One region of the Rhodococcus sp. NPDC054953 genome, then DNA from elsewhere that is predicted to be linked to it. Evidence: riboswitches for the same ligand, from Rfam matches in the RefSeq annotation. Region 1 holds a riboswitch; each other region holds the start of a gene.

The links. Region 1 has a riboswitch for cobalamin ahead of ACWF62_RS02645 (ABC transporter substrate-binding protein). Riboswitches for the same ligand answer to the same signal wherever they lie in the genome.
Region 2: linked by a shared signal. The riboswitch ahead of ACWF62_RS05940 (VWA domain-containing protein) and the one ahead of ACWF62_RS02645 (ABC transporter substrate-binding protein) in region 1 are both predicted to bind cobalamin.
Region 3: linked by a shared signal. The riboswitch ahead of ACWF62_RS03150 (FecCD family ABC transporter permease) and the one ahead of ACWF62_RS02645 (ABC transporter substrate-binding protein) in region 1 are both predicted to bind cobalamin.

The regions. Positions count from the first base shown of each region.
Region 1 covers NZ_JBSGXD010000002.1:210,942-220,968, reverse strand. Annotated here, with positions in the region: gene ACWF62_RS02690 (macrolide family glycosyltransferase) at 1-823, opposite strand, end outside; gene purQ (phosphoribosylformylglycinamidine synthase subunit PurQ) at 915-1,592, opposite strand; gene purS (phosphoribosylformylglycinamidine synthase subunit PurS) at 1,589-1,834, opposite strand; gene ACWF62_RS02675 (MBL fold metallo-hydrolase) at 1,975-2,622, shown strand; gene ACWF62_RS02670 (VOC family protein) at 2,630-3,007, opposite strand; gene ACWF62_RS02665 (TetR/AcrR family transcriptional regulator) at 3,091-3,813, shown strand; gene ACWF62_RS02660 (DUF2334 domain-containing protein) at 3,830-4,534, opposite strand; gene ACWF62_RS02655 (S9 family peptidase) at 4,605-6,728, opposite strand; gene ACWF62_RS02650 (phosphoribosylaminoimidazolesuccinocarboxamide synthase) at 6,747-7,631, opposite strand; cobalamin riboswitch at 7,766-7,947, shown strand; gene ACWF62_RS02645 (ABC transporter substrate-binding protein) at 7,979-8,962, shown strand; gene ACWF62_RS02640 (FecCD family ABC transporter permease) at 8,959-10,017, shown strand; gene ACWF62_RS02635 (ABC transporter ATP-binding protein) at 10,014-10,027, shown strand, end outside.
Region 2 covers NZ_JBSGXD010000005.1:169,762-179,788, reverse strand. Annotated here, with positions in the region: gene ACWF62_RS05965 (MFS transporter) at 1-1,470, opposite strand, end outside; gene cobA (uroporphyrinogen-III C-methyltransferase) at 1,482-2,696, opposite strand; gene ACWF62_RS05955 (cobalamin biosynthesis protein) at 2,778-3,143, opposite strand; gene ACWF62_RS05950 (cobyrinate a,c-diamide synthase) at 3,136-4,527, opposite strand; gene cobO (cob(I)yrinic acid a,c-diamide adenosyltransferase) at 4,521-5,135, opposite strand; gene ACWF62_RS05940 (VWA domain-containing protein) at 5,181-7,118, opposite strand; adenosylcobalamin (AdoCbl) riboswitch at 7,127-7,287, opposite strand; gene mqo (malate dehydrogenase (quinone)) at 7,358-8,896, opposite strand; gene ACWF62_RS05930 (alpha/beta hydrolase) at 9,017-10,027, shown strand; gene mtr (mycothione reductase) at 10,024-10,027, shown strand, end outside.
Region 3 covers NZ_JBSGXD010000003.1:22,546-32,572, forward strand. Annotated here, with positions in the region: gene vanO (D-alanine--(R)-lactate ligase VanO) at 1-436, opposite strand, end outside; gene vanH (D-lactate dehydrogenase VanH) at 433-1,485, opposite strand; gene ACWF62_RS03145 (VOC family protein) at 1,690-2,280, opposite strand; cobalamin riboswitch at 2,322-2,540, shown strand; gene ACWF62_RS03150 (FecCD family ABC transporter permease) at 2,665-3,702, shown strand; gene ACWF62_RS03155 (ABC transporter ATP-binding protein) at 3,702-4,472, shown strand; gene ACWF62_RS03160 (ABC transporter substrate-binding protein) at 4,473-5,483, shown strand; gene ACWF62_RS03165 (glyceraldehyde-3-phosphate dehydrogenase) at 5,719-7,182, shown strand; gene ACWF62_RS03170 (DUF808 domain-containing protein) at 7,285-8,241, opposite strand; gene ACWF62_RS03175 (hypothetical protein) at 8,400-9,113, opposite strand; gene ACWF62_RS03180 (class I SAM-dependent methyltransferase) at 9,292-9,903, shown strand; gene ACWF62_RS03185 (YciI family protein) at 10,010-10,027, shown strand, end outside.

The sequences.
Region 1 (10,027 bases):
CCTGGGTGCCGATCTGCAGGACGACGTGCCATCCGACGAGATCGCCGAACGCCGCGACGCAGCGGCGGTAGAAGTCGGCCTGATCGGTGAACGCGGTACCCAGCGAGATCAGCAGCAGCTTCGACCCGCCCGCCGGACGCGTCCAGGTGCCCTCGGACGCACGATCCAGCGGAAGGGCAGGCCCGGTGAAGGTGTACACGTCCTCGTCCACTCGGTCCGCGTTGGGCTGCATCGACTTCGCGATCAGCACCACCGCGCGCGGCGGCCGCCCGAAGAAGGCGTCGGGGTCGGCCGTGACACCGTTGTCCTGCAGGAACTTTCGTTGCCGTTCCCGGTACGCGATTCCCTTCGGTTCCTCACGGATCGGGGCGAGAACCGGGGCCATGTCCTCCTCGTAGCCCTCCCACGCGACGTAGGTCGGGGACAGCTGCACGATCGGAATCCCCCACTCCTCGGCCAGGATCCGCGCCGGACCGCCCGCGATGTCGTACAGGAACAGGTCCGGCCGGTCGGAGTCGTACAGCGCCCGCAGCTGCGGGAGCATCGACTCATAGTCCTCCTGAAACAACGTCAACTGGTCGATCATGTCGCCGTCCCAGGACTTCTCCGACGCGGTCCCCGAGCCGCCGGTGTTCACGCCGGGCAGCGTCGAGGTGTAGGGGCGCAACTCGGCGCCGGTGGCTTCGATCACCGCCGCCATCGACGGGTCGTTCGCATAGCTGACCCGGTGTCCACGCGCGACGAGCACCCGGACGATCTCGAGACTCGGGTTGACGTGGCCGGGTGCGGGAATGCTGATCACGGCGATATGCGCGGTAGACATCGGTTCCTTCCGGTGCGGGTGACCCGGCCATAGGAACACGGGAGGCCCCGGAAACTCCAGTGAGTTTCCGGGGCCTCCCGTCAGCGTCCGATCAGGCGGAGACGACGCTCTCCAGCGCCGAGTAGAACATGCCGAGCCCGTCGTCGCTCGGGCCGGTGAGCGGCTCCGTCGCGTGCTCGGGGTGCGGCATCAGACCGACGACCCGACCGTTCGCGGACGCGACGCCCGCGATGCCCCGCTGCGAACCGTTCGGGTTGTCGCCCGAGTAGCGGAACACCACGCGACCCTCCCCCTCGAGCTCGTCGAGCACCCGCTCAGACGCCTGGTAGCGGCCCTCACCCGACTTGAGCGGGATCAGGATCTCGGCGCCGGACTCGTAGCGGCTGGTCCACGCGGTGGAGGTGGCCTCCACCTTGAGCCACTGGTCGCGGCAGATGAAGTGCAGACCCTGGTTGCGGGTCAGCGCGCCGGGCAGCAGGCCCGCCTCGCAGAGCACCTGGAAGCCGTTGCAGATACCGAGGACCGGCATCCCGCCCTTCGCGGCATCGACGACCTTGCCCATCACCGGGGCGAAACGCGCGATCGCGCCGCAGCGCAGGTAGTCGCCGTACGAGAAGCCGCCGGGGACGATGACCGCGTCGACGCCCTTGAGGTCGGCGTCGCCGTGCCACAGGCTGACGGCCTCGCCGCCGGCGAGGGTCACGGCGCGGGCGGCGTCGACGTCGTCGAGGGTGCCGGGGAAGGTGATGACTCCGACGCGGGCGCTCATGCCTCGACGTCGATTCGCCGCACGACCCAGTCCTCGATCACGGTGTTGGCCAGCAGACCTTCGGCGATCTTCTCCAGCTCGGCGTCCTCGACGCTGCCGTCGATCTCCAACTCGAACCGCTTCCCCTGGCGGACATCGGACACGCCGGCGAAGCCGAGCCGGGACAGCGCCCCGACGATGGCCTGCCCCTGCGGGTCGAGGATCTCGGCCTTGGGCATGACTTCGACAACGACACGGGCCACGTGCTGCTCCTCGCTTGGTGCTGCGGTTGTGCCCGGGAGAATCACGCCGGGCAACTGGCAGTTTACCGGTCCGCCCCGCTGGCTCGCGCACACGGTCGCGGGTGCCCCGCCGCGGTGTGAACCAGCGCATACTCGGGGGCATGCGGCTCACCCACTTCGGCCACTCCTGCCTGCTCGTCGAGCACCTCGGCGCGACGATCCTGTTCGATCCCGGCACCTTCTCGCACGGCTTCGAGGGGATCACCGGCCTGGACGCGATCGCGATCACCCACCAGCATCCCGATCACGCCGACACGGCCCGGCTGCCCGCGCTGGTCGAGGCCAATCCGGGCGCCGCCCTGTTCGCGGACCCGCAGACCGCCGCGCAGTTCGGCGACCGGTGGACCCCGGTGCGCCCGGGTGACGCGTTCGACGTCGGCCGGGTGCACCTGCGGGGAACCGGCGGCAGGCACGCGGTGATCCACCCGGACCTGGCGGTGATCGATAACACCGCGTTCCTGCTCGGCGACGACGACAACCCGGCCCGGCTGCTACACCCCGGCGACTCGCTGTACATCCCGCACGAGCGGGTCGACGTGCTCGCGCTCCCCGCCGCCGCGCCGTGGCTGAAGATCGCCGAGGCGATCGACTACCTGCGCGCCGTCGCGCCGCGGGTCGCGGTGCCGATCCACCAGGCGATCCTCGCGAACGAGGCGACCGGGATCTTCTACGGCCGCTACACCGACATGGCCCCGGACGGCACCGAGTTCCGGGTGCTGCCCGGGGAATCGGGGACCGAGCTGTCCTGAGCGGGATTCACACCCACTGCACGAGTTGCCAGATCAGGCCGTTGGGGTCCGCGAACTGGCAGTAGCGCTCACCCCACGGCTCGGTCTCGGGTTCGGTGACGACGACGGCGCCCGCGGCGGCGATGCGGGCGAACTCGGCGTCGATGTCGTCGACGACGAACACGATCAGCAGGCCCTGCCCCGCCGGTCCGGCGATAGACGCCGGCGTGAAGGTGCCGAGTCCGGTGCGCAGGAAGATCACATTGACGCCCGCGTCCGGGTGGGCGAGGGAGATGAAGCCGTCGTCGGCCATGGCCTCGGTGAAACCGAAATGGGTGGCGGCGAACTCCGCGGACGCGGCGGGGTCCGCGACGTTCAGGGACAGGGCGGTACCGGTGATCTTCATTCGACCTCCATCGAGACGGGAAACCTTATGCAATGTATAAAGTACGTGTCGCGGCGAAGTATTCCCACCCGTGGAGGTGTCCGATGGCGCGCGATCTGATCGACCTGCTGTGGCGCGAGCACCCCGCCGCCCCGACCGGCGGCAGCCGCGGCCCACGCTCGAAGGTCACGACCTCGCAGGCCGTCGACGCCGCGATCACCCTCGCCGACGCCGAGGGAATCGACGCCGTGACGGTGCGCCGCCTCGCCGCCGACCTGGGCATCTCGTCGATGGCCCTCTATACCCACGTCGGGTCCCGCGACGACCTGCTCGTGCTCATGGTCGACACCGTCCGGGCAGGCTGGACGCCCGCGCCGTACCCGGCGGGCACCGGCCGCGACCGGATCCGCCAGCTCGCCGACCAGGAACTCGCGCTCCACACCCGGCACCCGTGGCTGCTCGACGTCACCGACGAACGCGCCTCCTTCGGCCCGGGCACGATCGCGAAGTACGACCACGACCTGCACGCCTTCGACGGCATGGGCCTCGGCGACGTCGCCCGCGACGCCGCCCTCACCTTCGTCACCGACTTCGTCCGGTCCGCCGCCCGATCCCGGCGGCCCGACCCGCACGCCGCGGACATGAGAGAGGTGTGGGTGCGGTGGCACACGACGCTGGGCACCTACCTCGGCGACGCGCATCCGCTCGCCCGGCGGGTCGGCGCCGCAGCGGGCGAGGCCATGAACAGCTCCTACAGCGCCGAGTCCGCCTGGAAGTTCGGGCTTGAGCGGGTCCTCGACGCGCTGACCGGACCGACCCGCGAGTGACGCGCAGGGCCGGCCCTCACGCCACCTCGATGCCCCCGCGACGCGGACGCCAACGGTAGGCGTCCGGGCCCGCCCGATGGTGCAGCGCGAGGTCGACGGCGTCGAGGATCGCCTGCCGCGGACCGGGGTGCGCCAACTGCTTTGCGGTGACCGCGAGCCGGACGGTGCCGCCGCGGCGGGCGATCCGACCGGCCCGCAGGACCAGCGCCCGGCACCGCCACGGCTCACTGCCGAACCCGCCCCCGACGCCGAGCACCCTGGCCCGCACCGCGGTGCCGCGGTCGAGGTCGTCGATGCTCGACAGTCCCGCGAGCAGTCGAAAGCCTGCGCCGGGCAGCGCGGCGACCGCCCCCGGCGACGCCTGCCACCGCGGCGCAGCGAACGCCCGGGTCCGCAGCCCCGTCTCCTCCAGTACCCGATCCGCCGCGACCAGACGCAGCATCGCCTCGTGCTGCGGGAGGGCGGCGAACTCGGCGCGCCGCTTCTTGGTCGCGGCCTGGTCGTAGCCGTGCAGGACGATGGCGTCGCCCCGGTCCCTGCGGGCGCGCAACCAGTCCTGGGTCGGCTCGTCGCGCACCAGCCGATACTTGTCCTTCAGCCGCGGCGCCACCAACAGCGACAGACGGACACCGCGGGCGTCCATCGCACCCGCGAACCCGGCAACCAGCTCCCGGGTCTCGTCCCGGATTCCCGACACCGACACGATCAGCGTTGCGGTCATAACCCCCAGCGTGGCAGCCGAAGGTGAACGGGCCCTGACGCGCAGTGGTGCATCCGGGACCCGCCCGGCGTCAGCCGAGGCCGACCGTGTCCAGCACCCACGCGTACTCGAACGCCACCTCGCGCCACTTCTCGTACCGGCCGCTGACGCCGCCGTGCCCGGCACTCATCTCGGTCTTCAGCAGCAGCGGGGCGGCGCCGGTCTTGGTCGCACGCAGCTTCGCGACCCACTTGGCCGGCTCCACGTACAGCACCCGGGTGTCGTTGATGCTGGTGATCGCCAGGATCGCCGGGTAGTCGTGGGCACCGACATTCTCGTACGGACTGTACGAGCGCATGTAGTCGTAGACGTCCTTGTCCGCGAGGGGATTTCCCCACTCGTCCCATTCGATGACGGTCAGCGGCAGCGACGGGTCGAGGATCGAGGTGAGCGGGTCGACGAACGGCACGTTCGCCAGGATCCCGGCGAACAGCTCCGGCGCCAGGTTCGCGACCGCACCGACGAGCAGGCCGCCCGCGCTGCCCCCGTCGGCGATCATCCGATCCGTCGCGGTGCGCCCGGTATCGACGAGATGCCGTGCGCAGGACACGAAGTCGGTGAAGGTGTTCTTCTTCGACAGCATCTTGCCGTCCTCGTACCAGTGCCTGCCCATCTCGCCGCCGCCGCGTACGTGCGCGACCGCGAACACCATCCCGCGGTCGAGCAGGGACAGCCGCGCCACCGAAAACCCGGGGTCGATGCTGGACTCGTACGAGCCGTATCCGTACAGCAGCAGCGGCGCCGGGTCGGCGCTGGCGCCGCGACGACGCACGATCGAGATCGGGATCCGGGTCCCATCCGCGGCGGTCGCCCAGTCCCGGTGCTGCTCGTAGTCGGTGGGATCGTAGCCGCCGAGGACCGGCTGTTCCTTGCGCAGCAACAGGGCCCCGGACGCGATCTCGAGGTCGTACACGCGGCTCGGCGTGATGAACGAGGTGTACCCAAGCCGCAGCAGCGGGCTCTCCCACTCCGGGGTGGAGCCCGCACCGACCGAGTACAGCTCCTCGCCGAACTCCAGTTCGCGCAGCTCGCCGTAGCCCGCCCCGGTCAGCGGCCACACCGCGAGCCGGGTCAACGCCTCCCGCCGGTAGGTGACCACCAGATGACCCGCGAACGCGTCGACGTCCTCGAGCCGAACGTCGGCGCGGTGCTCGATCAGCGTCCGCTGCTCACTCGGGTCGGCGACCGGGGCGTCGACGAGGGTGAAGTTCTCCGCCTTCACCCCGTCCACGGCACCGTTGTGCAGGATCAGGAAGCGGTCCTCGCCGCCGACGACGGCGTGGTCGACGGCGTACTCGACGCCCTCCTCCCGGGGCAGGACGACGGTGAACTCGCCCTCCGGGTCCGCCGAGTCGAGGTACCAGATCTCGGAGGTGATCTTCGACCCGATCCAGATCGTCAGGTACTTCTCGCTGCGGGTGGATCCGAAGCCGACCCAGTAGCGTTCGTCGGGCTCGTGGAAGACCCGCACGTCCGCGGACCGCGGGGTGCCCAATTCGTGCCGCCAGACGGTGTCCGGGCGCCACGCCTCGTCGACGGTCAGGTAGAAAACGTGCCGGTTGTCCAGCGACCAGGTGGCGCCCGGCGCCGTGCCTGCGATCTCGTCGGCGAGCAGGTCGCCGCTGTCGAGGTTCTTGAACCGCAGCAGGTAGCGCTCGTCGCCCGCGGTGTCAACGGAGTACGCGAGCAGGCTGCCGTCGAGGGTCACCGACAGCGCGCCGAGCGCGAAGAAGTCGTGCCCCTCTGCGAGCTCGTTGCCGTCGAGCAACACCTGCTCGCCGGGGATCTCGGCGTCGGTGGTCAGCACCGGCGGGGTCCAGTCGTCGGCGGACGCGATCGGGCAGCGGCAGTGCACCCCGTACTGCTTGCCCTCGAACGAGCGCGAGTAGTACCACCACTGCCCCATCCGGGACGGCACCGAGAGGTCGGTCTCCTGGGTGCGGGACTTGATCTCGCCGAAGATCGCCTCCCGCAGCGGCCCCAGGTGCTCGGTCCGCGCGTCCGTGTGGGCGTTCTCCGCCTCGAGATACGCGACGACCTCCGGGTCGCTCTTGTCCCGCAGCCACTCGTAGTCGTCGACGAACGTGTCGCCGTGATGGGTGCGCGGCTGGGGGACCTTCTTCGCGACCGGGGGTCCGGCATCAGGCGAGCTCATGCCCGTCAGCCTATGTCGTCACCCGATCCAGTCGGCGAAGGACAGCCCGGAGATCCGCTCGTAGGCCTCGATGTAGCGGGCGCGGGTGGCGTCGACGATCTCCTGCGGCAGCGGCGGCGGCGGAGTGTCCGAGGCCCGGTCCCAGCCGGACTCGGGACCGGTCAGCCAGTTGCGGACGAACTGCTTGTCGAAGCTGGGCTGCACCCGTCCCGCCTCGTAGCCGTCGGCGGGCCAGTACCGCGACGAGTCGGGGGTGAGCACCTCGTCGGCGAGCACCAGGTTGCCGTCGGCGTCGATCCCGAACTCGAACTTGGTGTCCGCGAGGATGATTCCGCGCTCAGACGCGAAAATCGCGGCGCGCGTATAGATGTCGAGGGTGTCCTCGCGCAGTTTGAAGGCGAGGTTCTGGCCGAGCTGGTCGACGACGGTCGCGAAGTCGACGTTCTCGTCGTGGTCGCCGAGCGCGGCCTTGGTCGCCGGGGTGAAGATCGGTTCCGGCAGCTGCGACGCCTCGACCAGGCCCTCCGGCAGCTGCACACCGCACACCGCGCCGGTGCTCTGATAGTCGGCCAGCCCCGACCCGGTGAGGTAGCCGCGCGCAACACACTCGACGGGCACCATGTTCAGCTTCTTCACCACCAGGGCTCGGCCGAGCACCTCGGCGGGGATCCGCTCGTCGTCCGGCGGGCCCGCCAGGTGGTTCTGGGCGGTCAGCCGGGTGAAGAAGAACACGCTCATCGCGGTCAGCACCCGCCCCTTGTCCGGGATCGGGGTGCTGAGGATGTGGTCGTAGGCCGAGATCCGGTCGCTCGCGACGAGCAGCAGGTGCTCGTCGTCGATGGTGTAGAGGTCGCGGACCTTGCCGCCGGCCAGGTGGGCGTAGTCGGAAAGTGAGGGGCGCACGAACCAACCCTATCTGCCCGCCCCGCCGACCGACTGAACGGAAGCGTTCAGTCGATCACATCGAACGAATGCGCCGTTCGCTCGGCGCGGGTGTACAGCACCGACCCGGACAAGGCAGACATCCGGTCGTCTATCCTTCCTCCCGGTGTCACGGTGAACGGGAAGTCCGGTACGAATCCGGCGCGGTACTCGCCACTGTGGGCAGGTTGGTCGACCACCCGGGGCTCGCCCCAGCCACTGGATGCGCACATCCGGGAAGGCGTGGTCGGCGGTCACCCTGCCGAGCCAGGAGACCGGCCGCGACACCTGCCTGCACGTTTTCCACGAGTCATGGAAGGCGGGTCACCTTGCGTACCCCCGTTTCACCCCGCGCCATCGCCGCCGGCGCCGCCACCGCAGCGGCCACGCTCCTCCTCTCCGCGTGCGCCGGGTCGGACCCGGCCCCGGACACCGCCGCGATCGCCCTGCAGAACTGCGGACGCACCGTCACCCTCGACGGCCCGGCCGAACGCGGCGTCACCCTCAACCAGGGGGCCACCGAGACGGCGCTGTCGATCGGGGCGCAGGACGCCCTGGTCGGCACCGCATACCTCGACGACACCATCGCCCCGCGGTGGCAGGCCGCGTACGCGCAGGTGCCGCCGCTGAACGAGAAGGACTACCCGAGCCGCGAGGCGCTGCTCGAGACGAAACCGGATCTGGTGCTGGCGTCGTATGCGACCGCGTTCGACGACAAGGCCGTCGGCTCGCAGGACTCGTTCGACGACCTCGGCATCGGCACCTACGTCTCGCCGTTCGGCTGCCCGGACCGCGGGGCGCGCCCGCCGGTCGCGTGGGATTCCATCGGCACCGAGATCAGCGACTACGGCACCCTGTTCGGCCACGAATCCGAGGCGGCGGCGGTGGTCGCGCAGATGCGCGAGACGGTCGCGGGCATCGAGGCAGCCGCACCGGCGGAGGGCAAGAGCATCTTCTGGTACGACAGCAACACCGACATCCCGTACGTCGGCGGCAATGCGGGCGGCCCGCAGCTGATCATCGATGCGGTCGGCGGCACCAACATCTTCGCCGGGGTCGACGGGGCCTGGGCCGACGGCAGCTGGGAGACGGTGCTGGCCGCGGACCCCGACGTCATCGTCCTGGCCGACGCGTCGTGGGACACCGCCGAGGAGAAAAAGGCGTACCTGCGCGCCGATCCGGCGCTGCGGGACCTGACCGCGGTGCGCGGCGATGCGTTCGTCGTCGTCCCGTTCTCGGCGAGCACCCCCGGACCGCGACTGATCGAGGGCGCGACGCTGGTCGCCGAGCAACTGGGCGGCGGCCCGGCATGAGCGCGGCAACCCGGGTGCCCACCCGGGTCAGGTCGACGACCGCAGCGGGCTGGGCGCTGGCGTTGGCCGCGCTGCTCGCGGTGAGCTGCGCGGCGGGGGTGACGATCGGGGCTGCTGACCTGTCGATCGGCACCGTCGTCGAGGCCGTCGCCGGGCGGCTCGGGCTCGGTCCCGGCACCGACCTGCTGACCACGCACATCGTCGTCGACCTGCGGCTGCCCCGGGTGCTCGCGGCGGCGCTGGTCGGGGCCGGGCTTGCGCTGTGCGGGGCGGTGCTGCAGTCGCTGACCGGCAACCCGCTCGCCGACCCCTACCTGCTCGGCATGTCCGGCGGCGCCTCGCTCGGCGCGGTGCTCGCCCTGACCGCCGGGGTCGGGACGGCTGGCGTCCTCGGGGTCGGGTCGGTGGCGGCGGCGGCGTTCGTCGCGTCGCTCGGGTGCCTGCTGCTGGTGTTCCTCATCTCGACGTCCCGGTCGGGTGCCCTGCTGCCGGGACGGCTGGTGCTGGCGGGCATCGCGGTCGGGCAGTTCGCGGCGGCGGTGACGTCGGCGCTGGTGCTGCTCGGGGACCGGGACGCCGCCCATCGGGTGTTGCAGTGGACGCTCGGGTCGGTCGCGGGGGTGCGGTGGTCGGGGCTGGTGGCGATCGCCGCGGTCGTGACGGTCACCGCCGTCGTGATGCTCGGGCACGCCCGGGTGCTGGACTCGTTCGCATTCGGCGAGCGCGCCGCCGCGAGCCTGGGCACCGACGTCGACCGCTCCCGCTGGGTGCTGTACGGGGTGGCGTCGCTGTGCACCGCCGCCCTCGTCGCGCAGGCCGGGGTGATCGGCTTCGTCGGGCTCGTCGTCCCGCACGCCGCCCGGATGCTCACTGGACCGCTGCACGCCCGACTGCTGCCCGTCGTCGCACTCGTCGGCGCGGTGCTGCTGGTGTGGGCGGATGTCGCGGCCCGCACGATCCTGCCGGGGCGGGAACTGCCGATCAGCATCGTCACCGCGGTGGTCGGCGTCCCGGTCTTCGTCCTGCTGCTGCGCAGGCGGGGGGCCCGCGGATGAGCCACCACTC
Region 2 (10,027 bases), on a different contig from region 1:
CTGCGCCTGCGCGACCTGCTGGGGGGTGAACCGGATGAACAGGGCGGCGATGCCGGCGATCGCCGCGCAGGCCGCGCTGCCAACGAGCGCGAAGGTGTAGCCGTTGCCGAGGGCGACGACCTGGTCCGCGGTCATGTCCGCCACCGCACCCTTGACCCCGCCCAGGGACAGCGTCCGCGATGTCGCCATCGCCCCGACGACGGCAAGAGCGAGCGGTCCGCCGAGCGTCTGCGCGACCTGGGCGATCGCCGCGAGGGGACCGATCTCGGACGGCCCGACACCGGCGATTGCGCACAGCGGCAGCGGCACCACCGCGAGACCGACCCCGAACCCGATGCCGATGACCGGAACGAACAGGTTGGCCCAGTAGGTCGCGGACCCCTCGAGCGTCGACCCGTACAGCAGTCCGACGACCATGATCACGGCGCCGGTGAGCACCAGCCAGCGCGGCTGGATCCGCACCACGAGCTTGGAGGCGATCGCGGCGGCGGCGCCGAGCCCGAACGCGAACGGGATGAACGCCATGCCCGCCCGCAGCGGGCTGTAGCCGAGGATGTCCTGTACGAACAGCGCAACGTAGGCGGCAACGCAGAACATCACCGCGCCCGCGAAGAAGATCGCGATGAAGGTGGCGACCCGGTTGCGGTCCTGGAACAGGGTGAACGGCAGCAGTGGGTTGTCGGCCCTGCGTTCGACGAGCAGGAAGGCCGCGAGCAGCACGATGCCGCCGATCGCGGTGCCGATCACCGGTGCACTGGTCCAGCCCAGTTCGGGGCCCTCGCTCATCGCGAACACGATCCCGGTGCAGCCGAGGGTCGCAAGGATCGCCCCCGGCACGTCGAGCGGCAGGCGCTCACTCTCCGTCTCACGCAGCGCGACGACCGCGCACGCCACGATCAGCAGTCCGATCGGGACGTTGATCAGGAAGATCAGCCGCCACGACACCTCGGTCAACGCGCCACCGATGATCAGGCCCGCGATGGACCCGATGCCGGTCATCGCGGCGAAGATGGCGATCGCCTGGTTGCGCGCCGGTCCCGCGGCGAACGTCGTCGCGACCAGCGCGAGGGCGGTCGGCGAGGCGACCGCGGCGCCGGCACCCTGCAGGAACCGTGCCAGGACCAGGGTGATCTCGTTGACCGCGAGGCCGCACGCCAACGAGGCGACGGTGAACACCGCGACACCGCCGATGAACATCCGCTTGCGGCCAAAGGCGTCACCGAGCCGCCCACCGAGCAGCATCAGGCCACCGAAGGCCAGCGCGTACGAGGTGAGCACCCAGTTCCGGCCGCTGTCGGACAGCCCGAGGTCCTGCTGCAGCGGCGCCAGCGCCAGGTTGGCGACGGTACCGTCGAGCACCACCATCATCTGCAGGCCGCTGAGGACGACGATGGCGAGCCCGATCACCCGCGTCGCGGCCGCCTTCGCGGGGGAGGCGGTGGCGGTTTCGGTGGCGCGTGAGTCAGACACAAGCGTTCACGTTACCGATCGTTTACCGAGAAGCCCGCGGTCGGACCGACGACGATGATCGCCGGCGGGCGGATGCCCTCCTCCTTGATCCGGTCGGCGACGGTCGCGAGGTCGGCCCGCAGCTCCCGCTGCCCCCGGGTGGTGCCCTCCTGGATCACCGTGACCGGGGTGTCGGCGGGCCGTCCGCCGTCGACGAGTGCGGTGGCGAACGCGCCGATCCGCTCGACGCCCATCAGGATCACGATGGTGCCGCGCAGCCGCGCCAGTGCCGACCAGTCGGTCAGCGAGTCCGGGTGGTCCGGCGCGACGTGGCCGCTGACGACGACGAACTCGTGCGTCACCCCCCGATGGGTGACCGGGATCCCGGCCGCGGACGGCACCGCGATCGCGCTGGTGATGCCGGGCACCACGGTCACCGGAACCCCGGCGGCCGCGCAGGCCTCGAGTTCCTCGTAGCCGCGCCCGAACACGTAGGGGTCGCCGCCCTTGAGCCGGACCACGAACCGACCCGCCCGGTACCCGTCGATCAGGGTCTCGTTGATCGCCTGCTGCGCCATCGCCCGCCCGTAGGGCAGCTTCGACGCGTCGATGACCTCGACGTGCGGCGGCAGCTCGGCGAGCAGTTCCTGCGGCGCCAGATGGTCCGCGACCACGACGTCGGCGCGGGCGAGCAGTCGGCGTCCGCGGACGGTGATCAGGTCGGGGTCGCCGGGGCCGCCGCCGACCAGCGCGACGCCGGGGGCGCGGGTCTCCTCGTCGGTGAGGGTGCCCGCCTGCAGGGACTCGACGATTGCGGTGCGGACCGCCGCCGACCGTCGGTGTGCCCCGCCCGCGAGCACGCCGATCTCGAGGCCGTCGAACGAGGCGCTGGCCGGGGTGACGGCGGTGCCCTGGACGGCGCTGTCGGCGCGGACGCAGAAGATGCGGCCGCGTTCGGCCTCCGCGACGATCGCGGCGTTGGTCTCCGGCTCGTCGGTGCAGGCGATCGCGTACCAGGCGCCGTCCAGGTCGCCGTCCCGATAGGCGCGGAGGTCGGCGGTGATCTGTCCGGCGGTGACCATGCCCTCGACCGCGGGCGTGACGGTCCGCGCGATCACGTGCACCGCTGCACCGGACGCGACGAGCAGGCCGAGGCGGCGTTGGGCCACGGTGCCGCCACCGACCACGACCACCCGGCGGCCGGTCAGATTCAGACCGACGAGGTAGTTCGACTCGTCTGCTGCCACTTCACTTCTCCTTCATGCGCTTCGCGCCCGTGCGTGATCTTTACCCCGATCGGGGTAAAAATCACGCACGGTTGCGTCCGGTCACCAAACAGTACGGGCGAGCGCGACGATGACGCCATCGCGGGCACGCTTGCGCACCAGCAGGTCCCCGCCGCCCGACCCGAGGATCGCGGCGGCCTCCGCGACACTCGCCGTCCCGACCGCCGCGGCGACCCGCGCCGACGGGCTCGGCACGGTCACCGCGGACAGTTCGGCCGCCGTGAACCCGAGCACCGGGACACCCAGTTCGGCGGCGGCCGTCACCACGGACGGGTCGGCGGCCTTCCGGTCGAGCGTCGCCACCGCCCGCAGTGCGGTCCGGTCGTCGACGATCGAGGCGATCGCCTCCAGCACCGCGTCGTGCCGCACCCCGGACCGAAGTCCGACGCCGACCACCAGGTCAACCATGTCGGGCACCGAACTCGCTTGCCGCATGGACGAATCGACGGATCGCGTCCGGGTTCCCCGCCGGATGCGTGTGCAGGTAGGACGCGTGCACTCCCCCGCCAACGAAGCCCTCCCGGGACGCGGCTCCGCTCGCGTGCCAGCCCCACGCGGGCGCCCAGCCGTCGGCGGACTGCGCGGCGAGCGCGGTCCGGTGGAACTCGTGGCCGACCACCCGTTCCCCGGCCGCGAACAGCACGGACGGGGCGAGCGCCACCGCCTCCCGGTAACCGAGGGTGAGCGTCGAACCGAAGGTGGCGTCGACATCGATCACCCGGCACATCGGATGCCCGTCGAGGGCGCGGGTCAGGTACAGCAGTCCGGCGCATTCGGCGTGGATCGGCATGCCGCGGCGCGCCCGCTCCCGCACCGAGGTCAGCAACGCGGTGTTCGCGGCCAACGCCGCCGCGTGCTCCTCCGGAAACCCGCCGGGCAGCACCAGCGCGGCGGCACCGTCGGGGAGGTCGTCGGTGGCCGGGTCGAACAGCTGCACCCGCGCTCCTGCCGCCTCGAGCAGTTCCCGGTGCTCGGCGTACCCGAACGTGAAGGCCGCACCGCCAGCGACCGCGACGACCGGGGCACCCGCGACCGCAGGGCCGACCGCGACGACCGGGTCCCACGCCAGCGCAGTCACCGTCGACGATGCCAGTGCCCGCACCGCGTCCAGGTCGACGTGCCTGGCGATCAGGTCGGTCATCGCGCCCACCGCGGCGGTGGCGGCGCCGCCGTGCTCGACGGCGGTCACCAGACCCAGGTGCCGGGACGGCACCGCCAGCTCGGCCAGGCGCGGCACCACACCGAGGACCGGGATCCCGACCCGCTCGCAGGCCTGGCGCAGCACCTGCTCGTGCCGGGCGCTGCCGACCCGGTTCAGGATCACCCCGCCGATCCGGACGTTCCGGTCGAAGGTCGCGAAGCCGTGCAGCACCGCGGCGAGGGACTGACTGTGGCCGCGGGCGTCGACGACGAGCACCACGGGCGCGCCGAGCAGCCCCGCCACCTGCGCGGTGGAGCCCTCGGCCGCCCCGTCCGGCGCGGGGTCCGCGATCTTGCCGTCGAACAGCCCCATCACGCCCTCGACGACGGCGATGTCGCAACCCGCGCTGCCGTGCCGGTACAGCGGGCCGATCCGGTCCGCACCGACCAGCACCGGATCCAGGTTGCGCCCGACCCGGCCCGCCGCGAGGCCGTGATAGCCGGGGTCGATGTAGTCCGGGCCCACCTTAAACGGGGCGACCCGGTCCCCCGCAGCGCGCAGCGCACCGATGAGTCCCGTTGCGACGGTGGTCTTTCCGCTGCCCGATGCGGGTGCGGCGATCACCACCGCCGGGACGGCGCGATCTACCACTCGATGCCCCGTTGCCCCTTGCGGCCCGCGTCCATCGGGTGCTTGACCTTCGTCATCTCGGTGACCAGGTCGGCGGCGTCGAGCAGCGCCTGCGGGGCGTCCCGGCCGGTGATCACCACGTGCTGCTGGCCGGGACGGCGCACCAGGACGTCGACGACCTCGTCGACGTCGACCCAACCCCACTTGAGCGGGTAGGTGAACTCGTCGAGGACGTAGAACCGGTGTTCCTCGCGTTCGATCCGCCGGGCCACCTCCCGCCAGCCGTCGAGCGCGACCCGGGCGTGGTCCTCGTCGTCGCCCTTCTTCCTGGTCCACGACCAGCCGTCGCCCATCTTGTGCCAGGACACCCGGCCGCCTGCCCCGGTGGACTCGTGCAGGTCGCCGAGCGCCCGGAACGCGGCCTCCTCCCCGACCTTCCACTTGGCGGACTTGACGAACTGGAAGACCCCGATGTCGAAGCCCTGGTTCCAGGCGCGCAGCGCCATCCCGAACGCGGCGGTGGACTTGCCCTTACCGGGCCCGGTGTGCACGGCCAGGACGGGGGCGTTGCGACGCTGCCTGGTGGTCAGCCCGTCGTCGGGAACGTTGTCGGGGACACCCTTGGGCATGCGAATTCTCCTCGTCGGGTTGGGGGTTGGGCAGGGGACGGTCGGTCAGGCGGCCGCGCGGACGACGCCGGCGACCTGCTCCGCGGACAGTTCGGAGAGCCGGACGCAGGCCCCCCGCAGCGCGGTCGCGAGTTCCGCGGCCAACCCCAGCCGGACCATCCCGGTCTCGCAGTCGACGACGACGGCGGCGGCGGCCGTGTCGGCGAGCAGACCCGCCGCGACCTTCGCCCGGTGCACCGGGTCGGTGCCGCCGGTGGCGCGGCCGTCGGTGAGGGCGACGACCATCGCACGCCGGTGCGGATCCCGCAGCCGTTCCCGCAGCACCACCTCGCGGGCCGTGAGGAACCCTTGCGCGAGTGGGGTTCTCCCACCGGTGCGCAGCGACGCCAGCCTGCGGACCGCGATGTCCACGGAGGAGGTCGGCGGCAGCGCCACCTCGGCGGACGCGCCGCGGACCGTGACGACCGCGACCTTGTCCCGCCGCTGGTAGGCGTCGCGGAGCAGCGACACCACGGCACCGGTGACGGCGGACAACCGGTCCCTGGCCGCCATCGACCCGGACGCGTCGACGACGAACACGATCAGGTTGCCCTCGCGCCCCTCCTTCAACGCGCCCCGAATGTCTCCGGGCGCCAACAGCATCCGGCCGTCGGTGCGCCCACGCGTGGACTGGTGCTCGGCGGCGGCGAACAGGGTGGCGACCAGGTGCAGGCCGCGACCGGGGTCGGTGGTCGCGCGCACGGTCCGCCCGCGTACGGACCGGGACCGGGACCGCCTGCCCGGCGCGCCCTCGCCGACGCCGGGGACGGTCAGCAGCCGGGTGCGGAACTGGCCGGTCGGCGCGCCGACCGGGCGTTCCGGCGGCGCGCCGGGGCCGGTCGATTCTGGTTCCTCGGCCTGCGCCGCACCATCCGGGGCGGGGGCGTCGGGTGCGGGGCCACCGGCGTCCGGGGCGGGGGCGCCGCCACCGGGACCGTCCGGGTCGGGGTCGGGCTCGGGGTCATGCTCGGGCTCGGGCTCGGAGTGACTGCGGGCCTGCTCGTCGGCGTCCCGCATCGCCTCGTCCAGCTGCTGCTGGTCCAGGCCCGGTTCGTCGAACGGGTCGCGGCGGCGGCGGTGCGGCAGGGTCAGCTCGGCCGCGACCCGCACGTCCGGCTCGGCGACCTCGGTCGCACCGCGCCATGCCGCGTGCGCGGTCGCGGTGCGGGCCAGGACCAGGTCGGCGCGCATTCCATCCACGTCGAAGGAGGCGCACAGCGCGGCGATCCGGCGCAGCTCGGTGTCGGGCAGGCCGACCGCGGGCAGCGCGGCCCGCGCGGCGGCGATCCTGGCGGCGGTGTCGGCGTCGGCGCCCGCGTAGCCGGCCGCGAATCCGGTGGGGTCGGCCTCGAAGTCGAGGCGGCGGCGGATCACCTGCATGCGGACGTCGACGTCTCGGGACGCGGCGACGTCGACGGCGAGGCCGAACCGGTCGAGCAGCTGCGGACGCAGCTCGCCCTCCTCCGGGTTCATTGTTCCGACGAGGACGAACTTGGCGGGATGGGAGTGCGAGACACCGTCGCGTTCGACGTGGACGCGGCCCATGGCTGCGGCGTCGAGCAGCACGTCGACGAGGTGGTCGTGCAGCAGGTTCACCTCGTCGACGTAGAGCACACCGTCGTGGGCGGCGGCCAGCAGGCCGGGCTGGAAGGCACGCTCGCCGTCCCGGAGCACCTTCTCCAGGTCGAGGGAGCCGATCACCCGGTCCTCGGTGGCGCCGACCGGCAGTTCCACCAGGCGGGCCGGGTCGCCGCCCGCCGTCGGGGGCAGCAGCGCGGCGAGCGCGCGGACCACCGTCGACTTCGCGGTGCCCTTCTCGCCGCGCACCAGCACTCCGCCGATGCCGGGATGCACGGCGCACAGGGTCAGCGCCAGCCGCAGCTGGTCCTGCCCGACGATGGCACTGAACGGAAAACCGGGGTCTGCCGAATCCTGTTGCGTCACGGCGCCACTCTCCTCACTCCCCGGTCTCCGCGCCGGGGGTCGGACGAAAAGTTCCGCCGCCGCGGCAATCTGACTTCGGAACCGATCGTGGCTCGGTGTCCGTCACAGTGGCGGGACCGCGCCTGACTTCCACAGGACTTCCCCGCGACGGGAAACATGATGTTCGCCGCGAACTCTATCCGGTGCAACGACACCGGCCGCCACCTGGGCAGGTGACGGCCGGTGAACGGGTGGACGGATCAGGCGGATGCGGCGGCCGCGACCTCGACGGGGGCCTCGAGCTCGAGCGCCCGGTTGCTCCAGTCCCACACCTCACGGAACAGCGACTCGTTGTCGGACAGCTTCAGACCCAGCGACGGGACCATCTGCTTGAGCTGCGGCTCCCATGCGCTCCACCGGTCCCCGAAGCACCGCTGCAGGACGTCGAGCATCGCGGGGACCGCGGTGGACGCGCCGGGCGAGGCGCCGAGCAGACCCGCGATGGTGCCGTCCGCGGCGTTGATGACGGCGGTGCCGAACTCGAGCACGCCCCCGCCGCCCTTCTTGCGGATCACCTGCACCCGCTGACCCGCGGTGATCAGTTCCCAGTCGCCGCCGGTCGCGCGCGGCACGAACTCGCGCAGCGTCTCGATCCGGTCGTCGGCCGACTGCAGGAGCTCACCGATGAGGTACTTCGTCAGGCCGAGTTCGGTGACGCCGACACCGAGCATCGACATCAGGTTGTTCGGCTTGATGGATCCGGGCAGGTCGGTGACCTTGCCGTTCTTGAGGAACTTCGGCGACCAGCCGGCGTACGGGCCGAACAGCAGGCCCTTCTTGCCGCCGATGACGCGGGTGTCGAGGTGCGGCACCGACATCGGGGGTGCGCCGACCGCGGCCTTGCCGTAGACCTTGGCGTTGTGCTGCTCGATCAGTTCCGGGTTGGTGCAGCGCAGGAACTCGCCGGAGACCGGGAAGCCGCCGAAGCCCTTGGCCTCGGCGATGCCCGACTTCTGCAGCAGGTGCAGCGCACCGCCGCCCGCGCCGACGAAGACGAACTTCGCGTTCACGGTCTTCTTGTCGCCGGTGCGCTGGTTGACGACCTTCAGGGTCCAGCTGCCGTCGGACTGCTTGGTGATGTTGCGGACGTCGTGGCCGAAGTGGACGGTGCCGCCGGTGGCGCCGATGTTGCCCAGCAGCTGCTTGGTCAGGGCGCCGAAGTCGACGTCGGTGCCGCCGTCGGTCCAGTTCAACGCGACCGGATCGGAGAAGTCACGACCGGTGGCCATCAGCGGCAGGCGCTTGGCGAACTCGTCGGGGCGCTCGGTGTATTCCATCCCCGCGAACAGCGGGTGGCCGGCGAGGGCGTCGTAGCGGGCCCGCAGGTACTTTACGTTCTCCGCCCCGTGCACGAAGCTCACGTGCGGGATCGGGTTGACGAATTCCTTCGGCTCGGTGAGGATGCCGTTCTCGATCGCGTAGGCCCAGAACTGCCGCGACACCTGGAACTGCTCGTTGACGTTGACGGCCTTGGTGATGTCCACCGAGCCGTCCTTGGTCGCAGGCGTGTAGTTGAGCTCACACAGCGCCGAGTGTCCGGTGCCTGCGTTGTTCCAGGGGTCGCTGCTCTCGGCGGCGGCGGCGTCGAGACGCTCGAACACGCTGATCGACCAGTCCGGCTGCAGCTGCCGGAGCAGGGCACCGAGCGTGGCACTCATGATGCCCGCACCCACGAGAACTACATCGGTCTTGTGTACCGCGGTGTTGTCTGACACTGGAAAATCGACTTCCTTGTCCATTGGCAGCGGCAGTCACGCCGACTGCACGCGGAGTAGGTTACCCGCGCGTATGAGCGGGGTTGACCTCGCCTCAATTGTGCTCCCCCGAGTTCACATTAACGCCCACTACGATTGTGATCTGTGACCACCTGGGTGCGGGACCTCCTTGGCGAGGGCTACGAACAGACGACCTTGCCGCTCGGCACGGATCCCGACGGGGAGGGCGAGGTGGTCGCGACCCTCGTCCGATACCGGCCCGACGGGGCGACACCCCGCCGCCGCGCGGTGCTCTACCTGCACGGATTCACCGACTACTTCTTCCAGACCCACATCGCCGAGCACTTCCACGGGCGGGGATACGACTTCTTCGCGCTGGACCTGCGCAAGTGTGGCCGTTCGCGGCGGCCGGGCCAGACCCCGCACTTCGTGACGGATCTCGCACTGTACGACGCCGAACTGGAGTGGGCGCTTGCGACGGTCCGCGACCAGGTGCAGGGCGGTGCGGTGCTGCTCACCGCCCACTCCACGGGGGGCCTGATCCTGCCGATGTGGCTGGACCGGCTCAATGCCCGGCCGGGGGGCAGCGCGGCCGCCGGGGTCGCCGGGGCGATCCTCAACAGCCCGTGGTTCGACCTGCAGGGCCCGTCGTACGTGCGCAACGTCGGGACGGTCGCGATCCGGACCGTCGGCCGACTCCGGGACAAGCTCGAACTCAAGCAGCCGCCGATGGACGTGTACGGCCGCACCCTGCACCGCAGCCAACGCGGCGAATGGGACTACGACCTCGAATGGAAGCCGCTGCGCGGGTACGGGGTGACCTTCGGGTGGCTGCGCGCCGTCCGCCGCGCGCAGGCGCGGCTGCATCGGGGCCTCGACATCGGGGTGCCGTCGCTGATCCTGCGCTCGAAGGTGACGCACTACTCGATGCGGTACACGGAGAAGTCGGAGGCCGCGGATCTGGTGCTCGACGTCAAGCAGATCGCGCGCTGGGCGGGCTGCCTGGGCGACCGCACCACCATCGTTCCGATCGAAGGTGCCCGGCACGACGTGTTCCTGTCCCGCGAGGTGCCCCGCAAACAGGCGTTCGACGAGGTCGATCAGTGGCTGGACTGGTTGGAGCGGCAGGGCGCGACGGAAGGGCGGCCCTCGTGA
Region 3 (10,027 bases), on a different contig from region 1:
CGATTCCCGCGCTGGTGGCGACGGTGTAGGCCAGGGCCTTGTCCATGCACACGGCCGAGGCCTGGATGTCGCAGCCGATGTAGGGGATGCCGGCGAGCTCCAACAGGCCTTGGATCGCGCCGTCTTCGCCGAGCGTGCCGTGCAGTACCGGGAAGACGAGGTCGAGGCGCACGGTTTCGTAGCGCCCCTGCTCCATGACCAGCAGGCCGTGCACACTTCGATCGGGTGACAGCACGGCGGGACCCGCGCCGTGATTTTCCCAATCCGCATCGGGGCCGTCGCAGAGCTTCCACTCGCCGTCGGTCGAGATGCCGATCCAGAACGGTTCGTACTTCTCCGTGTCGAGATTTCTTGCCACCTCTCGCGCCGACTTGATGGAGACGGGATGTTCTTCGGAAGCCCCTCCGAAGATGACCCCGACCTTCAATCTGTTCATGCTGTTCTCCCACGTGCAAAGTTGAGGCAGTTAATGAGGCTGTTTTCGACGGTGTCGTTCAAGGCGTGGTCCGTGTAGTAGGCGGAATGCGGACTGATCAGCACATTCGGCAGGCGCTGCAGCCGCACCAGTGCCTTGTTCTCCATCACCGTGTTTCGGCAGTCGGCGTAGAAGATCCCTTCCTCGCCTTCGATGACATCGAGCGCCGCGCCGCCCAACCGGCCGCTCTCCAACGCGGAGAGGAGGGCCTCGGTATCGAGCAGCGGTCCGCGACCCGTGTTGACGAGGTACGCGCCGTACTTCATCCGGTCGATGCGTTGGCGGTCGAGGAGATGGTGTGTGTCCGCGGTGAGTGGAGTGTGGAGCGTGACAATGTCGCTCTGCCCCAGCAGTTCATCGAGCGGAACGTAGTCGGCGGAGGCGTGAGGCCTGCGGTCATGCGCCAGCACGTGGCAGCCAAATCCCCGCAGCCGGTCGATGACCGCTGTGCCGATGCGCCCCGTTCCGATCACCCCGACGGTCAGGTCGCGCAGCTCCCTGCCGCGCCTGTCATTCAACCGGTAATCATGCGTATCTGCATGGCGGACAATGGTTTTCGCGTGGCGCACGGCCATCAGCATCAACATCAGTGTGTAGTCGGCCACGCTGTCGGGCGAGTAGTCGACGTTGCCGACCGAGATGCCGATGCTCGCCGCGAATTCCACGTCGATGTGGTTGTACCCGACGCTTCTGGTGGAGATGTACTCGACGCCGACTCGGCTCAGCGCCAGCAGCGTGGCATGGTCGATCTGCGTCTTGTGGCTCACGCTGATGCATCGGTTGCCCCGCGCCAGTGCAGCATTGGCTTCACCGACCGCTTCCTCGGTGATGCTTGGCGCAAGCCCGAGGCGGGTTCCCATCTCGCGGAACACCACGGCTTCGTCGTGACCGCATCCGAAGACGGTGACCCCGGTGGTCGGGACCGCCGGGGGTGACGAATCGTCGGGCCCTCGGGCGCACCGCACCGCGATCGCGTCGCTGTCGATCAAACCCAGGTCGTTGTAGGACATGCCGACAGTCAAGACAACGCGGAGTTGCCAGCGCGTATGCATTTTTCGATATCCCGGCGATATGCCGTCCGTGGGGTTGCGACGACCTCACCGATGCAGCGCGCCCGCCCGCCAAACGACTCGACATCGCCACCACCAACGACCGGACCACTAGCTCCGTCGTTCAGCCCGTTCCGGGCCCGCCGGACGGACAGACCAATGCGCTCAGGGTGCGACGCTGAGCTGCCACACGTGACCGTCCGGGTCTGCGCACAGTGCCGTGTATCCCCACGGCTGGTGCTCGGGTGCGGCGAGCACCGTGCCGCCGGCGCTCCTGATTCGCTCGACCAGGACGAGGAGCTCCCGCTCGGTGGCAACGCCCATGCCGAGGAGGCACTCGCTGGTGCCATCGGGAGCCAGTGGGCGGTCCTCGCCGAGGACCCAGTCGAGGCCGTCGGCCGGGATGAGCGCCAACATCGTGCGCTGGTCGATGCGGAACGACAACGGTTCCGGGACGCCGTCCTCGGCGGGTTCGCCGACGAGGTCGAATCCGAAGGCGCTGCGGTAGAACCGCATCGAATTCACGCGATCGGCAATCGGCAGGCTGATCTGGACGCCGCGGGCACTGGTCGACATCACCACTCCGTTCGGGTCGAGTCTATGGTCCCAGTACTGACCTTCCCGGACCGTCGAAATCATCGCCCCGGTGGGCGGCGCTATGCCGCCGGTGTGACCCGGACGCGCAAGGCGGACCTGATCGAGCACCGGCAGGAACTGCGGGATCCCCGCCTCGACGCCGACCGCTGGCGCGCCCACCGCGACCGGATCCCGGCCCGATTCGCGGCGCCGACCCTGAGTGCTACTGTGGCCGCGCGTTGGTTACCGTCCGGCTCGTGCCGGGCGGTTCGTAAGAGGGAATCCGGTGGGAAACCGGAGCTGCCCCGCAGCGGTGTGTGGAAACGACCGCGGCCATCAGCACTGGGTGTGAGCCCGGGAAGCGGCCGCCAGTAGGAGAATTCGGGTTCGCCCGATCCGTGTCCACGAGCCCGAAGACCTGCCAGCGCGGCCATGCCGCCGGCGTGGTCGCCTGTCGACTCCGAGGGAGCGGTCGACGAGGATGCGGGCACCGCTGTGCCCGCACGTCGTTGCGCGCACCGCCCGGTGAGGCTGGCACCTGCATCCAGGTGAAAGTGGTCGATGATGCGCCGACTGCCCGTCGCCCCGTTGGCCATCGGCCTGGTGGCCGCGCTCGCGGTCGTCTCCGTCCTGGCGTTGATGCTCGGCACCGCACCCGTTCCCTGGCGTGACACCACCGGATTCCTGTGGGCCGAACTGACCGGCGGGCCGGTCCTCGCGCCGGACCTCCCGAACTATCGGATCGTGACCGACTCCCGACTGCCGCGAGTGTTGTTGGCCGCGTTGGTCGGTGCCGGATTGAGCGGGGTCGGGCTGATCGTGCAGGCGATGGTGCGCAACGCGCTGGCCGACCCGTACGTGCTGGGCATCTCCTCGGGTGCCTCGGTGGGCGCCACGTCGGTGGTGCTGTTCGGCACCTTCGGCGCGCTCGGCCTGTACGCGCTGTCGACCGCCGCGTTCCTTGGCGCGCTCGGGGCCACGATCCTGGTGTACCTGATGGCCCGGTCCTCGGCGGGGCTGGTTCCGCTGCGCCTGGTCCTCACCGGGACCGCCCTCGGGTACGGGTTTTCCGCTGCCACAACGGTGTTGGTGTTCATGGCACCGCACGGGGACGCGGCGCGGTCGGTGATGTTCTGGCTGCTCGGCAGCCTCGCCGGTGCCACCTGGCAGGCGGTGCCGCTGGCGGCGGCGGTGACCGTGATCGGGTTGGCGGTCATCGCGGCCTGTGCGCGCCGGCTGAACGCGCTGTCGATGGGTGACGAGGTCAGCGCGGCGCTCGGGATCGACGCGAGCCGCTTCCGGCTGTTGCTGTTCGTTGTCGCCGCGGTCATGACCGGATGTTTCGTGTCGATCTGCGGCGCCGTTGGTTTCGTCGGGCTGGTGGTACCGCACGTGGCCAGGCTGCTGGTCGGCGCCGACCATCGCCGGCTGATCGTGGTGACGCCGTTGCTCGGCGCGGTGTTCCTGGTCACCGCGGACCTGCTGGCCCGCACCCTGATTCCGCCGCAGGAACTTCCGCTGGGCGCGATCACCGCCGCGGTCGGGGTCCCGCTGTTCGTACTGCTGATGCGGCGCCGCGGCGCCCTGGCGGGGGTCGGCTGATGCGGGTCGACTATCGGGACGTCACGGTCGAGATCGGCGGCACCCGGATCCTCGAGGCGGTGACCCTCGCAGCCGAGGAGGGCACCTTCGTCGGCGTCGTCGGGGCGAACGGTAGCGGCAAGTCCACCCTGCTGCGCTGCCTGTATCGGGCGTTGTCGCCCGCGGCGGGCCGGATCCTGGTCGGCGGCACGGACATCGCCGCGATCAGCATGCGCGAGAACGCACGTCAGGTCGCGGCCCTGACCCAGGACAGCCCGATGCAGTTCGACTTCACCGCGGCCGAGGTCGTGGCCACCGGCCGCCTGCCGCATCAGTCGGCGTTGCGCAGAGCCGACCGCCGCGACGTCGGCCTGTGCCGCGACGCGCTGGCGACCGCCGACGCGTCGCACCTCGAGCACCGCAGCTTCCTGTCCCTATCCGGCGGGGAGCGGCAACGCGTCCTGATCGCCCGCGCGCTGGCGCAGCAGCCGCGGGTGCTGGTGCTGGACGAGCCGACCAACCACCTCGACGTCCACCACCAGTACAGCGTCCTGACCGCGGCCCGGAACCTGGGCATCACCGTGATCGCGGCGCTGCACGACCTGAACCTGGCCGCGCAGTACTGCGATCGGCTGTTCGTCCTCAGCGGTGGCCGGCTCGTGTGCACGGGGACACCGGACGAGGTCGTGACGGCCGACGTGCTGCGGCGGTGGTTCGCGATCGGCGGGCACGTCGTCACCCATCCCCGGCTGGGTGTTCCCCAGATCATCTTCGACGAGAAGGAGTACTAGATGAGGTCCCGACCCTGGACGGTCGCGATGGCAGCGGCGAGCGTGTTCGCGTTGACGGCGTGCGGCGCCGACGTGCAGGACGCGGCCGCCGAACCCACCGGAGAGTCGGTGACCGTCACCAACTGCGGCGCACCCCTGACCGTCGACGGCATCCCGCAGCGGGTGGTCACCAACGACACCGCGATCACCGAGATGATGTTCGCGCTCGGCCTCACCGAACACCTGGCGGGCTACACCAGCTACCCGGGCAAGGAGCGGGACATCGCCACCTCGCCGTGGCGGGCCGACTTCGAGACGGCCCCGCAACTCGGGGATGCGTTCACCCGGGAGGTGGTGCAGGCGGCGAACCCCGACTTCGTCTTCGCGGGCTGGAACTACGGGTTCAAGGAGTCGACGGGCCTGACCCCGGACTGGGTGCGCTCGATCGGCGCCGTCCCCTACCAGCTGACCGAGGCCTGCAGGCAGCCCGACACGGACCGCCGCGGGGTGATGGAACCGCTCGACGCGCTGTACGCGGACCTGGCGAACCTCGGGGACATCTTCGGTGTCCGGGACCGGGCCGACGACCTGGTCGCCGGGTATCGCGAGCAGGTGGCCGAGGCGACGGCGTCGGCGCCGGCCGGGCAGGAGCCGGCCCGGGTGTTCCTGTTCGACAGCGCAACCCCGGAGCCGTTCACCTCCGGCCGGACCGCGGCGCCGTCGCAGATCATCCGCGAGGCGGGCGGCAGCAACATCTTCGACGACCTGAACGACTCGTGGACCACCACCTCGTGGGAGGCGGCGGCGCAACGCGACCCGCAGGCGATCGTGATCGTCGACTACGGGGCCGGGCCGGACGAGTCGGTGGACGCGAAGATCCGGCTGCTGCGTCAGCAGCCGCTGATGGCGGGCACCACCGCGGTGCGCGAGGGCAACATCATCGCGCTGCCGTACGCGGCCCTGGTGGAGGGCCCCCGCAATCCCGACGCGATCGTCACCGTCGCCGAGTTCCTGCGGTCGAAGGGTTACTGACCACGGCGCGGGCCGGCAGGCCGGTGATCGCGGCGCCCCGACCGGGCACCCCCGAGAACGCCCTTTGGGTCGCGTGCAGGTCGTTACCTATGCTGGTAGCGCGTGCACCGTTTTCGCCGGTCGTGGCCCGGTTCGACCGAACCGGATCGCGGCCGGCGAAGTGACGTGCGTCTCATCCAGTTCGGCGTCCAACCCACGGGCACGCCACACAGAGTCAGAAAGACAGAGGATCGCAGTGACCACAGCGGAACTGACCCAGTGGAACTCCGAGGAAGCGCTCGCCGAAGCGATGATCCCGATCATCGGCGGCCTGCACCGCAGGCACTCGGTGACCATTCTGCTTCACAGCCGCTCGCTGGTGAACAAGTCGGTCATCAGCATCCTGCGCACCCACCGCTTCGCCAGGCAGATCCGTGGTGACGAGCTGTCCGTCGAGGAGACGTTCCCGTTCCTCGAGGCGCTGACCGAGCTCGACCTGCGCCCGTCGAAGATCGACCTCGGCCTGCTGGTGTCGGCCTACCGCGCCACCGGCAACGGCGGCTCGATCCCCGAGTTCGTCGCGCAGAGCCTCGCCGACCTGGTCGGCGGCGCCCAGACGAGCCCCGCGCAGCCGCAGGACGTGGTGCTCTACGGCTTCGGGCGCATCGGCCGTCTCGTCGCCCGCCTGCTCATCGAGAAGGCGGGCTCCGGCAACGGCCTCAACCTGCGCGCCGTCGTGGTCCGCAAGGGCGGCGAGGACGACCTGGTCAAGCGCGCCTCGCTGCTGCGCCGCGACTCCGTGCACGGGCAGTTCAACGGCACGATCAAGGTCGACGCCGAGAACAGCGCACTGATCGCCAACGGCAACGTCATCAAGTTCATTTACAGCAACGACCCGACCGCCGTCGACTACACCGAGTACGGCATCGAGAACGCGATCCTGATCGACAACACCGGCATCTGGCGGGACCGCGACGGCCTGTCGAAGCACCTGCGCCCCGGCATCGCGAAGGTGGTGCTCACCGCGCCCGGCAAGGGCGATGTCCCGAACATCGTGCACGGCGTCAACCACCGCGGCGTCAGCCTGGACGAGACGATCGTGTCCTGCGCGTCCTGCACCACCAACGCGATCGTGCCGCCGCTGAAGACGATGGACGACGCGTTCGGGGTGTCCCGCGGTCACGTCGAGACGGTGCACTCGTTCACCAACGACCAGAACCTGCTGGACAACTACCACAAGGCCGACCGCCGCGGCCGTTCGGCGCCGACCAACCTGGTGCTCACCGAGACCGGTGCCGCCTCGGCCGTCGCGAAGGCGCTGCCGGACCTGAAGGCCAAGATCACCGGCAACTCGATCCGCGTCCCCACGCCGGACGTGTCCATCGCGATCCTGCACCTGCAGCTGAACCGCGAGACCACCAAGGAGGAGGTGCTCGAGCGGCTGCGGCAGGAGTCGCTGACCGGCGCGCTGAGCCGCAACCTCGACTACACCGCCGCCACCGACGCCGTCTCCAGCGACTTCATCGGCTCCCGCGCGGCGTCGATCGTCGACGCGAACGCGACGATCGTCGAGGGCGACACCGCGATCCTCTACGTCTGGTACGACAACGAGTTCGGCTACTCCTGCCAGGTCGTGCGCACCGTGCAGTACCTGTCCGGTGTCGAGTACCCGATCTACCCCGAGGTCGACGCCGCCGCGCTGGCGCCCACCGCGGGCTGACACCGCACCGCAGCACCGGAACGCACGCCGCCCATCGGGGGCGGCGTGCGTTTTCCGTTGCGGCCAGCGCCGTGGGGTCAGGGTGACCGGCGCCGGGATGCCCTAGTGCGCGGCGGCGTCCTTGTTCCGCTTCGGAATCAGGTGCATCACCAGGACGAGGATCGCGCCGACGATCAGTCCGACGACGGCGGAGGTCACGGTGCCCGCGGTCCAGGACAGCACCCCGCCGAACCCGCCGTGCACGAGCCCGCCGAACCAGTGCTCGACGTCGTGGAGGCGGTCGGCGGGCCAGTGGAACCCGGCCTCGCCGACGTTGACGAGCAGGATGTGGCCGCCGACCCACAGCATCGCGGCGATCCCGACGACGGTGAGCACCGACATCACCTTCGGCATTGCGGCGACGAGGCCGCGGCCGACCCGCTGACTGAACGCGGACCTGCGCTGCGCGAGCGCGAGGCCCATGTCGTCCATCTTCACGATCACCGCGACCACGCCGTACACCAGCGCGGTGATGAGGAACGCGACGACGATCAGCACCATCAGTCGGGTGACGAACGGTTCGTCCTCCACCGACGACAGCGAGATCACCATGATCTCGGCGGACAGGATCAGGTCGGTACGGATCGCGCCGCTGACCATCGTCTTCTCGTGCTCGGGCCCGGCGAGGGCGGCGGGGGCATCGGTTTCCTCGCCGTGGTGGCCGCCGGTGAGCGCCTCGTAGACCTTCTCGGCGCCCTCGTAGCAGAGGAACCCGCCACCGGCGATCAGCAGATAGGGCAGCGCCTGCGGCAGGAACTGGCTCAGGATCATCGCCACCGGGAGGATGATCAGCAGCTTGTTGCGGATCGACCCGATCGCGATCTTGCGGATGATCGGCAGCTCCCGCTTCGGGGAGAAGCCGTGCACGTAGCGGGGCGTCACCGCGGTGTCGTCGACGACCACGCCCGCCGCCTTGATGCTGGCCTTGCCCGCCGCCGCCCCGATGTCGTCGATGGACGCCGCCGCCACCTTCGCGATCGCCGCGACGTCGTCCAGCAGGGCGACGAGACCACCAGCCACGGGAACCTCCAAGTCGAATGGGCCGATCCGGTCGACGCCGGTACCGAACCCGACGCCATCGATATCCAACCACCGAACGGGCGGTTGCCGGGACCCGCTCCCGCGCGACGCCCCGGCAACCGCCGGTTCACGGGACGCCGCCGACCGCGGGCGGACGGTCAGAGCGCGTCGTCGGAGATCCCGCTCGTGTACGTGTCGACGTCGCCGACCGCGCCGGGGATGTCGGCGCCGGTGGCGTACGCGTCCTGGTCGCCGTCGTTGTCGCTGTCGACGGTGTAGAGGTCGAAGTCGCCGTCCCCGTCGGTGTCGACCATCGTCGCGTCGGTGACCGCGTCGGCGTCGCTGTCCAGGATGACGGTGTCGACCTGACCGTCGCGGTCGGTGTCCATCAGGATGGTGTCCGGCAGCCCGTCACCGTCGGTGTCGAGGCGGGTCTCGGTGACCACGCCGTCCTCGTAGGAGTCCTGGCGCACCGGCTGCCCGGTGCTGTCGTCGAGGTAGGTGGCGAGGTCGATGACGCCGTCGCCGTCCAGGTCCTGCCGCACCGGGCCCGCGTCGGCGGCGGCCGGGGCCGGGGCCGGGGTGGCGGCGCCCGTGCCGGCCGCCGAAGAGGAGGCGGCGGTCTCGGCGGCGGAGGTGGAGGTGGTGGAGGTGGCCGAGGTCGAGGTCGAGGTGTCGGCGGGTGCCGTGTCGAGGTTGACCTCGGCGTTGACGCTGTTCGCGGACAGGATCTCCTCCTGCTCGGCCTCTGCCCGCGCCTCCATCGCGTCGAGCTTCTCGTTCACCGTCATCGTGGGGTCGTCGGCGATGGCGGCCATGTCGCTCTCGTACTCGGCGACGTCGGCGTCGGTGTATGCGTCGTTGCTGCTCATCGTGTCGTCCTTTGCGTCGGCTGGCGTGTCGGTTCCGCTTACGGACATTCGATGCACCGGCGGGGCGGAAAGGTTCCCGGTGGCTCGAAGTTTTTTCGCGGCGCGCGGCGGCGGCACCTTTCGGCGCGATGGCGCATGCTGGAGAGGTCCGCATTCTCCGAGCGCACGAGGGGTCGACATGGGGTTCTACGCGAATCAGGTCGTGCCGCGGCTGGTCGACGTGAGCTGTGGGATGTCGCTGACCGGACCCGCACGGGAACGGGTGTGCGCCGGGCTGCGGGGCCGGGTCGTCGAGATCGGGTTCGGGTCCGGGCTCAACGTCCGCTACTACCCGGACGCCGTCGACTCCGTCAGCGCGGTCGAACCCGCCGACGTGGGCTGGAAGCTGGCGGCGCCGCGGCGCGCGGCGTCACGGGTTCCGATCGAGCGGTCCGGCCTGGACGGGCAGGCGTTGCCGTTCCCCGACGACCTGTTCGACACCGCGCTGTCCACGTGGACGATGTGCACGATCCCGGACGCGGTCGCCGCGCTGCGCGAGGTGCGGCGGGTCCTCGCCCCCGGAGGGACGCTGCACTTCGTCGAGCACGGCCTCGCACCGGACGAGAAGGTGCGGCGCTGGCAGCGTCGATTCGAGCCGATCCAGAAGACCGTCGCCGGCGGCTGCCACCTCACCCGCGACATCCCCGCCCTGGTGCGGGCGGCGGGGTTCGAGATTCGGGACCTCGACGCCTTCTATCAGGAGGGCGCCCCGAAGATCATGGGGGCGCTGTCGCTCGGCGTCGCCAGGTAGCCGTCCTGCCCGAAGAATTTCTCGGGGAGGTGTCGATCCGGGGCCTTCTCGTTCGACGTCCCGGATGAGAGGGTCGATGCGCGACCCGACGACGAAGGAGCCCGACATGCGGTACATGCTGATT